2 linked regions of the Hyphomicrobium denitrificans ATCC 51888 genome follow. The protein of the gene in region 1 interacts with the protein of each later gene in a pairwise test. Links are inferred from orthologs where the notes say so. Each region holds a gene or a part of one and is shown on either strand. Other genes may lie near its edges.

Evidence for each region. The genes of interacting proteins can lie anywhere in the genome.
Region 2: the proteins of HDEN_RS10770 (region 1) and HDEN_RS15930 interact in binary tests that used the Escherichia coli proteins (3 or more experiments, as listed by UniProt). The link is inferred for Hyphomicrobium denitrificans ATCC 51888 from one-to-one orthologs.

Annotation. Positions count from the first base shown.
Region 1 is NC_014313.1:2,238,338-2,243,736, forward strand. Bases 1,180-4,108 are described here. They hold HDEN_RS10770 (single-stranded DNA-binding protein), read right to left. Parts: upstream 2,941-4,108; coding sequence 2,419-2,940; downstream 1,180-2,418. Other genes in these bases: HDEN_RS10765 (cation diffusion facilitator family transporter), read left to right, coding at 1,245-2,198; HDEN_RS10775 (YkgJ family cysteine cluster protein), read left to right, coding at 3,314-3,682; HDEN_RS10780 (VOC family protein), read left to right, coding at 3,759-4,108. In the rest of the region: HDEN_RS10755 (PRC-barrel domain-containing protein), read left to right, coding at 1-438; HDEN_RS10760 (c-type cytochrome), read left to right, coding at 575-946; more of HDEN_RS10780, read left to right, coding at 4,109-4,172; HDEN_RS10785 (GFA family protein), read left to right, coding at 4,846-5,241; HDEN_RS10790 (hypothetical protein), read right to left, coding at 5,294-5,399. UniProt on the Escherichia coli protein: Plays an important role in DNA replication, recombination and repair. Binds to ssDNA and to an array of partner proteins to recruit them to their sites of action during DNA metabolism. Acts as a sliding platform that migrates on DNA via reptation.
Region 2 is NC_014313.1:3,290,910-3,295,199, reverse strand. Bases 1,221-4,193 are described here. They hold HDEN_RS15930 (primosomal protein N'), read left to right. Parts: upstream 1,221-1,576; coding sequence 1,577-3,811; downstream 3,812-4,193. Other genes in these bases: gshB (glutathione synthase), read left to right, coding at 3,986-4,193; fsa (fructose-6-phosphate aldolase), read right to left, coding at 1,221-1,473. Also shown: HDEN_RS15940 (FAD-binding oxidoreductase), read right to left, coding at 1-782; more of fsa, read right to left, coding at 817-1,220; more of gshB, read left to right, coding at 4,194-4,290.

The sequences.
Region 1 (5,399 bases):
GACATCGAAGATCTCATCGTCGACGGCGACAACAAAATCATCGGCGCGATCGTCGGTGTCGGTGGTCTCCTCGGCGTCGGCGAGAAAAAGGTTGCGGTCAGCCTGCCGTCGCTCAACATCGAAGCGGCGGAGAAAGGCATCGTCATCTCGCTGCCGACAGCGACGAAGGAAGCACTGACCGCCGCTCCGGCGTATAAGCGCGCCAATCCGCCGAAGGGCTGGCTGCAGCGCGCCGCCGAAAAGGGCGAAGAAATTCGCGACAAGTCCGGCCCCGCTTACGAGAAAGCAAAAGAGACCGCGAAGGAAGCCTACGAGTCGGCGAAGGAAAAGGCCGGCCCAGCACTCGAGAAGGCTAAGCAAGAGGCTCAGGACGCGCTCGCCAAGGCGAAGGAGGCCGCGCAGCCAGCTCAAACTCCGCCCGAAGCTCCGAAGAACTGACGCGCATACGCGCGAATTATCGTTGTGGTCTGCATGTTTACCCCGGTGCGGAACGGCACCGGGGTTTTTTGCGTTTTTCTTCCATCCAGCATTACCGCAACCGTGCGGCGGATGCAGTCGATGAAGGAAACGCCAAATGCATATGGTTTTGATTGCGGCCGCGCTGGTTCTTTCAGCGGTGTTCTCGCAAGCTGCGTTCGCCGCCGACCAAACTTCCGGAGAACAGCTGTTCAATAACAATTGCCGTACCTGTCACTCGTGGAAGGAAGGCGATAACCGGCTCGGACCAAACCTGCACAAGATCGTCGGGCGAAAATCCGGCGCGGTCGAAGGCTACGCCTATTCGCAATCGATGAAGCAGGCGAACCTCACCTGGGACGAGGCAACGCTCGACAAGTTCATCGCGAGCCCCGACTCCGTCGTGCAGAGCAACAACATGAAGCCCTTCAACGGCATCACCGACGCCGCGACACGCAAGCATATCGTCGAGTTTTTGAAGTCGAAGTGATTAGCCTGCGCAGGCGCTTGGCGGTCTCCGAAGGCGTTCGTGTCCGTCATGTCTTGAGTGCTCGCGACCGCCTCTCGTCGCGTGGATGGCCGCCTCCGCGGCCATGACGTGACGAGGGCAGGACTTCGGCAAAGCCGGCGGCCGGGTCCAGGTGCGCCGCCATTTGTGTCGCCGTTTTTGATAGTGCGCCACGACGGCATCGGTCGACACCGGGGCGTTAAGTCAGCCAAGCTTTGGCAGTAGACGCCTCCCGGCCGTTTCGGCTACGCATGGCCGCCCAAAAGTACGGAGGGTGAGCGTGGCGTCGGGCGGGTCGAGATCAGTCGTTCTGATTGCACTGGGGTGCAACTTCGGGATCGCGGTCGCGAAGTTCGTCGCGGCGGCCTGGACGTTGTCGTCCGCGATGCTTTCGGAAGCCATTCACTCGCTCGTCGATACGGCCAATCAGGGATTGCTCCTGTTCGGCATTGCGCGCGCCAAGCTCCCGGCGGACGAGCAGCACCCGTTCGGCTACGGCAAGGAAATCTACTTCTGGAGCTTCATCGTCGCGATGGTTCTGTTCTCGCTCGGCGCGGGCGTGGCCATCTACGAAGGCGTGCTGAAAATCCTCGATCCGCACCCGCTGCAGAACGTGGAAGTCCTTTACGCCGTCCTCGCCGTGGCGATGATCCTCGAGGGTTTTTCGCTCTTCAAGGCGGTGCGCGAATTCAATGCGCGGCCGGAAGCGAGGAACGGATTCGTCGAAGCCCTGCGCCGATCGAAGGACCCAAGTCTGTTCGCCATCGTGCTTGAAGACATGGCGGCGATGCTCGGCCTGACGATCGCTCTCCTCGGCACGCTCGTCGCACATCTCGGCGGTTTCGACAAAGCCGATGGCGTCGCGTCGATCCTGATCGGTCTGCTGCTTGCGGGCGTCGCGGCGTTCATGTCGATCGAGATCAAATCGCTGATCGTCGGCGAGGCGGCGTCACGCGTGGTGCAAGCTGGCATTCGCGAGATCGTGACCGGCGAGATCGGCACCGGAAAGCCCATTCGCAAGATCAACGATCTTCGCACGATGCATCTCGGCCCGAACGACGTGCTGGTCACGGCAAGCGTCGATTTTCAGGACGGCATCAGCGCGCGAACGGTGGAAGACGCGACGGGGCGTTTGCAGGCTGCGATCAAATCGCGATTTCCGGAAGTGCGCCACCTGTTCATCGAGGGGCAGTCGGAGGAGACCTTCAAGCCCACATCGGTGACGCTGCATTAGCACGTCTTCGTCATTCTCGGCCGAGCGCGGCGAAGCTGCGTCGAAGGCCGGGAATCCCGCACAAGACTCGTCGAAGACGGTCTATTGGGCCTTCGGCACTTATTGCACTGGATCCCCGAACGAGCTCGCAAGCTCGCGCGCTCGAGGATGACGATGGGACACGCGCTTGGCGAATTGCGCTTGGCGGCCGGCTCGCGGAACGCGAGTCGCCAAGCGCAAACTAAAATGGGATTTCGTCGTCGAGGGCTTTGTCGAAGCCGCCTTTGGAGCCACCACCGCCGCCGCCGGATTTCGATGACACCCGGCGCGGCTCGCTTGAGCCAAAGCCGCCATCGTTCCCGTAATCGGGTCCGCTTTCCTGCATGCCGACCGACGCGCCACGGCCGCCGGACGCTCCATCGAGCATCGTCAACGTACCGCTGAAGCCTTGCAGCACGACCTCGGTTGAATACTTCTCAGCGCCGGACTGGTCGGTCCACTTGCGCGTCTGAAGCGCGCCTTCGATGTAGAGCTTCGCGCCCTTCTTCACATATTGCTCGACGACCTTGCACAGCGGCTCGCTGAAAATGACGACACGATGCCACTCGGTCCGCTCCTTGCGCTCGCCGGTCTGCTTATCGCGCCAGGTCTCGCTGGTCGCCAGACTGAGATTGGCGATCGGCCGCCCGTCCTGCGTGCGGCGAATTTCGGGGTCCTTGCCGACGTTGCCGACGAGAATGACCTTATTGACCGAACCTGCCATTCGCAGTCTCCTTGAAACATGTTTGAACTTCAGACGCGGATTGCGTCATCGGCCGGTTCATCTCGGACTGATCTGAAATGAACGCGGCGGCATCTTAGTTGTATCGGCGGCAGCACCGCAGAATCTCCAACCGACATTAGAGGCTAGGGCGTCGGGCTTCCTCAGATCATTTGCCGTTGTCCACGCTTTCCATGCCGATCATGTTCTCTTTATGTTCTAATATAGAGAGGCAGCTGCAACAGCGCAAGGGAAAATCCGAACCGAGTGGCGGCGGTCGCCCTGGTGGCGCTTGACTGGCGGATGCCATGGTCTAAGGCGATGGTTTGTTTTTCACGCGCGGCCGCCGCGCACGACCGGAGCACCAAAGCCGCAGATGGCTTACTATAATTGTCTGAAATGCCCGGGATATTGCTGCTCGTATCCGGTCATCGCGCTCAACAAGCGCGACGTCGAACGCCTCGCGAAATATTTCAAGGTGACGTTCAACACGGCGAAGAAGCGCTATACGCGCGAAGGCCACGGGCACAAATATTTGATGCGCCGCAAGGGCGACAAGCATTACGGCCGCATCTGCCAGTTCTTCGACACGAAAGAGCGCCGTTGCACGATTTATCATGGGCGCCCGCGCGCCTGCCGCGAGTATCCCGGCAACGGACGCTGCGGCTACTATGACTTCCTGATGCACGAGCGCCGCTGCCAGAACGACGACACGTTCGTTGCCATCACCAATCACAAGGATTGAGATTCGGTCTTGCGCTAAAGGGACTGCGCTTCATCGAGCCGGCGGCCCGGCCTGACCTGTTTTGCAGGAGACGATGATGAATGCTCCAGCCATCGGCCCGTCTCTGATACCCGGCGTCTATTACGACAATCTGCAGTCTGGCGTCGATTGGCTGATCTCCACGCTCGGCTTCGAAACCAAGGCGTCCTACAACGGACCGAGTGGAGAGCCCGAGTTCGCAGAACTCGCGTGGGGCAATGGAATGATTTTCGTTTCGAGGACGCCGCGCACCGGACCTTGGGCAAAGGCCGGCAAAACCTGCATCTGCCTTGTTGCGAATTCGCACGCCGTCGAAGCGCACTATCGACAAGCTGTCGATGCAGGCGCACGCATCCTCAGGCCGCTAAGGCGCAGCACGTCGCCAGCGTTTCCCGACGGGGTCATGGGATTTGATCTCGAAGATCCAGAGGGCAATCTCTGGACTGTCAGCGAATATCAGCCGGCGCGGTGACGTTTCCGGTCGCTCGTGTGTCGACGCGCGAGACGATTTTGCAAAGTCACCGCGCTCAGACGCGCGCTTCGTGCATCTCACTTCGGCCAATTCAACCGGCATCGCCAAAAATTAAACCCCGCCGCATCCTCGGATGCGCGCGGGGTTCGTTTTTACCTTCGATGGTGTGCCCAGACTAAAACCGGGCTTTTGAAGCGAGGCTCTGGCTCACCTTTACGGCTGCCGCCCTCGTGCGATAGATCCAAATTGTGAACGTGACAGCCGTCATGAGCGCGGCCAAAGTCTCGAGAGCGCCCGTCAAGCTGCTGACCTCGTGAACGTCAATCCTCGAGGTCCCGTTGAATGATCCGGTGGAGTCATCTCCCTCCTCGATTGTTTCGCCGTGTCACGCTTACCGCCTTTTTCATCCGGCGCACGGGACTTTACAAACCACATGCGCCGAACAACTCGCCATCACGAACGCTGCTCATCGACCCCATCGGCCGAGATGCCTTTGCGATCATTGGCGACAGCAGCACCGTCACCACTTAAATCTGTGCCTCAAATGCGGTGTCGTCAAGACGTCATATGCGAGAATGCGATCAAAAATATTTAACGGTCGCACATCGTTTGTATACGGTGCATTTAACTTTCCGGAACCGAGAATAGACAACGTTCGAAGCGCGAGCATTCAATGAGCGAATTGCATGCGACTGGCAGTTGCCTTTGCAGGGGTGTGATTTTCGAAGTTGCCGGCGCGCTCCGTCCGGTGCTCGCGTGTCATTGCTCGCAATGTGCGAAAACAAGCGGAAACTTCGCTGCAATGACTTCCTGTCCGCGCGAGAATTTGAAAATTCTCTCCGACGAGACACTGCGCTGGTTCCGATCCTCGGAAACAGTCGAGCGCGGTTTCTGCACTCGCTGCGGCGGCAATCTGTTTTGGAAGCAAACCGGAAGCAGCGATATCTACATCACCGCAGGCACGCTTGATACGCCGACAGGCCTCAAAATCAGCGAGCACATCTTCGTTGCATCGAAATCGGATTACTACGATCTGACTGACGGTCTTCCGCAGAAGGACGAATGGTGAGGCGCACGGCGAGGCGAATTCAAATCGCGCGCCACCGTGCGCCAAGCCGACGCTATTTGATCGGGCACGCTTTATCGCACGGCACGTTTTCGCTCTTCTCAACAGAGCCGCGGAAAATCGACACCGTTTCACGCACGCATTGTCCGCCCGACTGCACG
Region 2 (4,290 bases), 1.1 Mb from region 1 along the record:
GCCCAAAGCTCGAACGCCGTCAGCGCTGATCCAGCTTCGGCTTCCGCAATCCGAAATAGCTTCAACGCGGCCGCCGGGGATTCGAGCGCAACGATGGCCGTCTCGCGTTCCGCCGGTATGGGAAAGAGCTTGAGACTCGCCGCCGTGATGACGCCGAGCGTACCTTCCGATCCGATCAGCAGGTCGCGCAGATCGTAACCGGTGTTGTCTTTTTTCAAGCGCCGAAGCCCGTTCCAGACGCGTCCGTCCGCAAGCACGGCTTCAAGCCCGAGCGCGAGATTGCGCGCGTTACCGTAGGCGAGAACGGCGGTGCCGCCCGCATTCGTCGCCAGCACGCCGCCGATCGTTGCGCTGCCTTCGGACGCGAGACTGAGCGGAAACAGCCGTCCCGCGCCCTCGGCCGCATGCTGCGCCTCGGCCAGCGTCACGCCTGCTTCGACAATCATCGTGCCGCCCGCCGCATCGACGTCGCGGACCTTTTTCATGCGCGTCAGCGACAGCACGATCTGATCGCCGGCGGGCGACGGAATCTGGCCGCCGACGAGCCCCGTATTCCCGCCCTGCGCGACGATGCCGATTCCTTCATCGTGCGCGAGCGCCAGAATGCGCGAGACTTCGTCCGTCGTCTGAGGACGCAGCACGACCGGCGTCTTGCCCGTATAGCGGTCACGCCATTCGCGGAGATACGGCGCCTTGTCGTCCGTGCCGGTCAACGCGTTCGCCGCGCCGACGATGTCGGCGAAGCGTGAAATCAATTCGGGAGAAAAGATTTTCGTTGCCACGCGCGTTGATCCGAAACAGCGGCCGACGCCGCGATCACACGATTGTCTGCCCGGTCTTCTTCCAGTCGTTGACGAATGCCGTGAGGCCCGCATCCGTCAGCGGATGCTTGACCAGCGCTTTCAGGATCGCGGGCGGAATGGTTGCGACGTCTGCGCCGATCATCGCCGCTTCCCGGACATGGTTCACGGTCCGGATCGAGGCTGCGAGAATGTCCGTCGAAAGATCGGGATAGTTGTCGTAGATCGTCCGGATCTCGCGGATGACGTCCATGCCGTTCAATCCGATGTCGTCGAGCCGCCCGATGAACGGCGAAACGAACGTCGCGCCGGCCTTCGCCGCAAGCAGCGCCTGATTGGCCGAGAAGCACAGCGTCACGTTGACCATCGTGCCGTCGCTGGTCAGCGCCTTGCACGCTTTGAGGCCGTCCATCGTCAGCGGCACCTTGATCGTCACGTTCTTGGCGATCTTCCGCAGCACTTCCGCTTCGCGCATCATGCCGGCATAGTCGGTTGCCGCGACTTCCGCCGAAACCGGGCCCGGAACCACGGCGCAGATTTCCTTGATGATATCCTTGAAATCGCGCCCGGCCTTGGCGACCAGCGTCGGGTTCGTCGTCACGCCGTCGAGCAGGCCAGTGGCGGCTAACTCCTTGATCTCGGCCACGTCGGCGGTATCGACGAAAAATTTCATATCCTGCTCCTGGTTCGTCTCTTAACTTTTCGGCTTGCCTTCGGTGCGCCGCAACTTAAGGCAAACCTAGCACGCTCGATTCTCGGGAGAAGCTTCTAGTCCGTTGAACGTCCCTTTGGATAGTCTGCTCGAAATCCTGGATAACGGCGCCCTTTCCGGCGCCCGCAGCGTGCCCGTGCTGATGCCGGTCGCGCTCGATCAGACGTACGACTATCTCGTGCCGGACGGCGTCGAGGTGCCCCCAGGTTCGTTCGTGCTCGTCCCATTCGGGCCGCAAACGCGCATCGGCATTGTATGGGACGGCCAACGTGGCGACGGCAAGGCCGTCGACCCGAAGAAGCTGAAATCCCTGACCAGCCTGATCGATGCACCGCGGCTTCCCGAAATCTCGATGCGCTTTGCGGAATGGGTGGCGCGCTACACGCTGGCGCCGCTCGGCATGGTCGCGCGCATGATGATGAGCGCCGACGCCGCCTTCGAGCCGCCGAAACATCGCTTCGGCGTCAGGCTGGTGGAAGGCGCGCCGTTGCCGCCGAAGATGACGCAAGCGCGCACGCGCGTTCTTGAGATCGCCGCCGACGGTCTCATTCGCGTAAAATCGGACCTCGCGAATCTCGCGGCGTGCTCGACCGGCGTGATCGATGGATTGGCGGCCTCCGGCAACCTCGTCGAAGTCGCAATTCCAGAACGCGTCTTTCCGCGCCCGCAACCCGCGCACGCGACGACCGACTTCACCGACAAGCAAGCGCAAGCCGTCGCCACCCTCGTCGCCGCGGTGGATGCGAAGAATTTTTCCGTCACGTTACTCGATGGCGTGACGGGATCAGGCAAGACCGAAGTCTATTTCGAGGCCGTCGCGCGCGCTCTCGAAGTGGGTGATCAAGCGCTGATCATGCTCCCCGAAATCGCGCTGACGAGCCAATTCCTCGACCGTTTCGCGCAACGCTTCGGCGCGCCGCCGGTCGAATGGCACTCGGCCTTGAGCCCGGCCGAGCGCGGACGCATCTGGAAAGGCGTCGCGCGCGGTGACGTGCGTTGTGTCGTCGGCGCACGTTCGGCGCTGTTCCTCCCCTTCGTGCAACTCGGCCTGATCGTCATCGACGAAGAACACGACCAGGGCTTCAAGCAGGAAGACCGCGTCCACTATCAGGCGCGCGATATGGCGGTCGTGCGCGGCAATCTCGGCAAGTTTCCGGTTGTGCTCGCGTCCGCGACCCCGTCGATCGAAAGCCACGTCAACGCGCTCGTCGGACGCTATCGCCATGCCGTGCTGCCTGGACGCTTTTCGGGCGTCGCGATGCCGGACGTGTCGCTGATCGACCTCAAGGCCGAGAAGCTCGAACCGGGCAAATGGCTGGCGCAGCGCCTCGTCGGCGCAATCACCGAAACGCTCGAAAAAGACCAGCAAACACTGCTCTTTCTCAATCGTCGAGGATACGCGCCGTTGACGCTTTGCCGTGCCTGCGGCCATCGCCTCGAATGTCCGCAGTGCACCGCGTGGCTCGTCGAGCACCGCTTCAAGAAAAAGCTGACCTGCCACCACTGCGGTTTTTCGCTATCGCTCCCAGAGAAGTGCCCGAAGTGCGGCGAGCCCGGAACACTCGTCGCGTGCGGCCCCGGCGTCGAGCGCGTGCAGGAGGAAGTGAAAGAGCGCTTTCCCGACGCACGCGTCGCGCTGCTGTCATCGGATCTCATTCCTGGTCTGGCGGAAATGCGCGAAATCATTCGTGGAATCGAAGCGCGCGAATTCGACATCATCATCGGCACGCAGATCGTCGCCAAGGGTCATAACTTTCCGGGCCTCGCGCTGGTCGGCGTCGTCGACGGCGACTTGGGCCTCGCGCACGGCGCCGATCCACGCTCGGCAGAACGCACGTTCCAATTGCTTCACCAGGTGACGGGCCGCGCCGGCCGCACGAGCTTCGTCGGCCGCGGTTTCGTGCAAACGTATTCGACCGATCATCCGGTGATGCAGGCGATCGTCGCCGGTGACCGTGATGCGTTTCTGAATTACGAGGTGAAGACGCGCCAGTCCGGTTTGCTCCCGCCCTACGGACGTTTGGCTGCGATCGTCATCTCGGCGCGCGACAAAGCCCTGACCGAAGTCACCGCGCGCGACATCGCACGCCGTGCGCCGCAATCAGAGGTGATCTCGGTCTTGGGACCCGTCGAAGCGCCGATTGCCGTCGTGCGCGGACGCCACCGCTGGAGGCTACTGGTCAAGGCCCCGCGCGACGTCGACCTGCAGGCATATCTCCGCGCCTGGGCTGGAACCATTCCAAAACTGAAAAGCGACGTCCGCATAACCGTCGATATCGACCCCTATAATTTCCTCTGACGGCGCTCGCTTGGCAGCGGTCAAATGCGGCATGTTTGCCATAGGCAGCGGCCAGCCCCAGAGACCGCAGCAAGCGGCGTTTCGCAGGCACAGCAAATCGGCTAAACGACGAGCGGGTGTCGCGGCATCAGGGCGACACGAAATCAGCGACCCTTACGCATTCGAAAGACTCCCATGCCCCTACGCATTGCCGTGCAAATGGACCCGATCGATCGCATCGACATCAAGGGCGATTCGACGTTCGCGATCCTGCTCGAAGCGCAAAAGCGCGGGCACGACATTTTCTATTACACGCCCGCCGATCTCTCGCTGCACGGCGATAAGCTTCTGGCGCGCGGCCAGAGCCTGAACGTCGAAGACAAGCACGGCGCACACTTCGCGCTTTCGAACGCGCGCGTTGAAAATCTCGGGGACCTCGACGTCGTCTTGCTGCGGCAGGACCCGCCGTTCGATATGGCCTACATCACGACCACGCATCT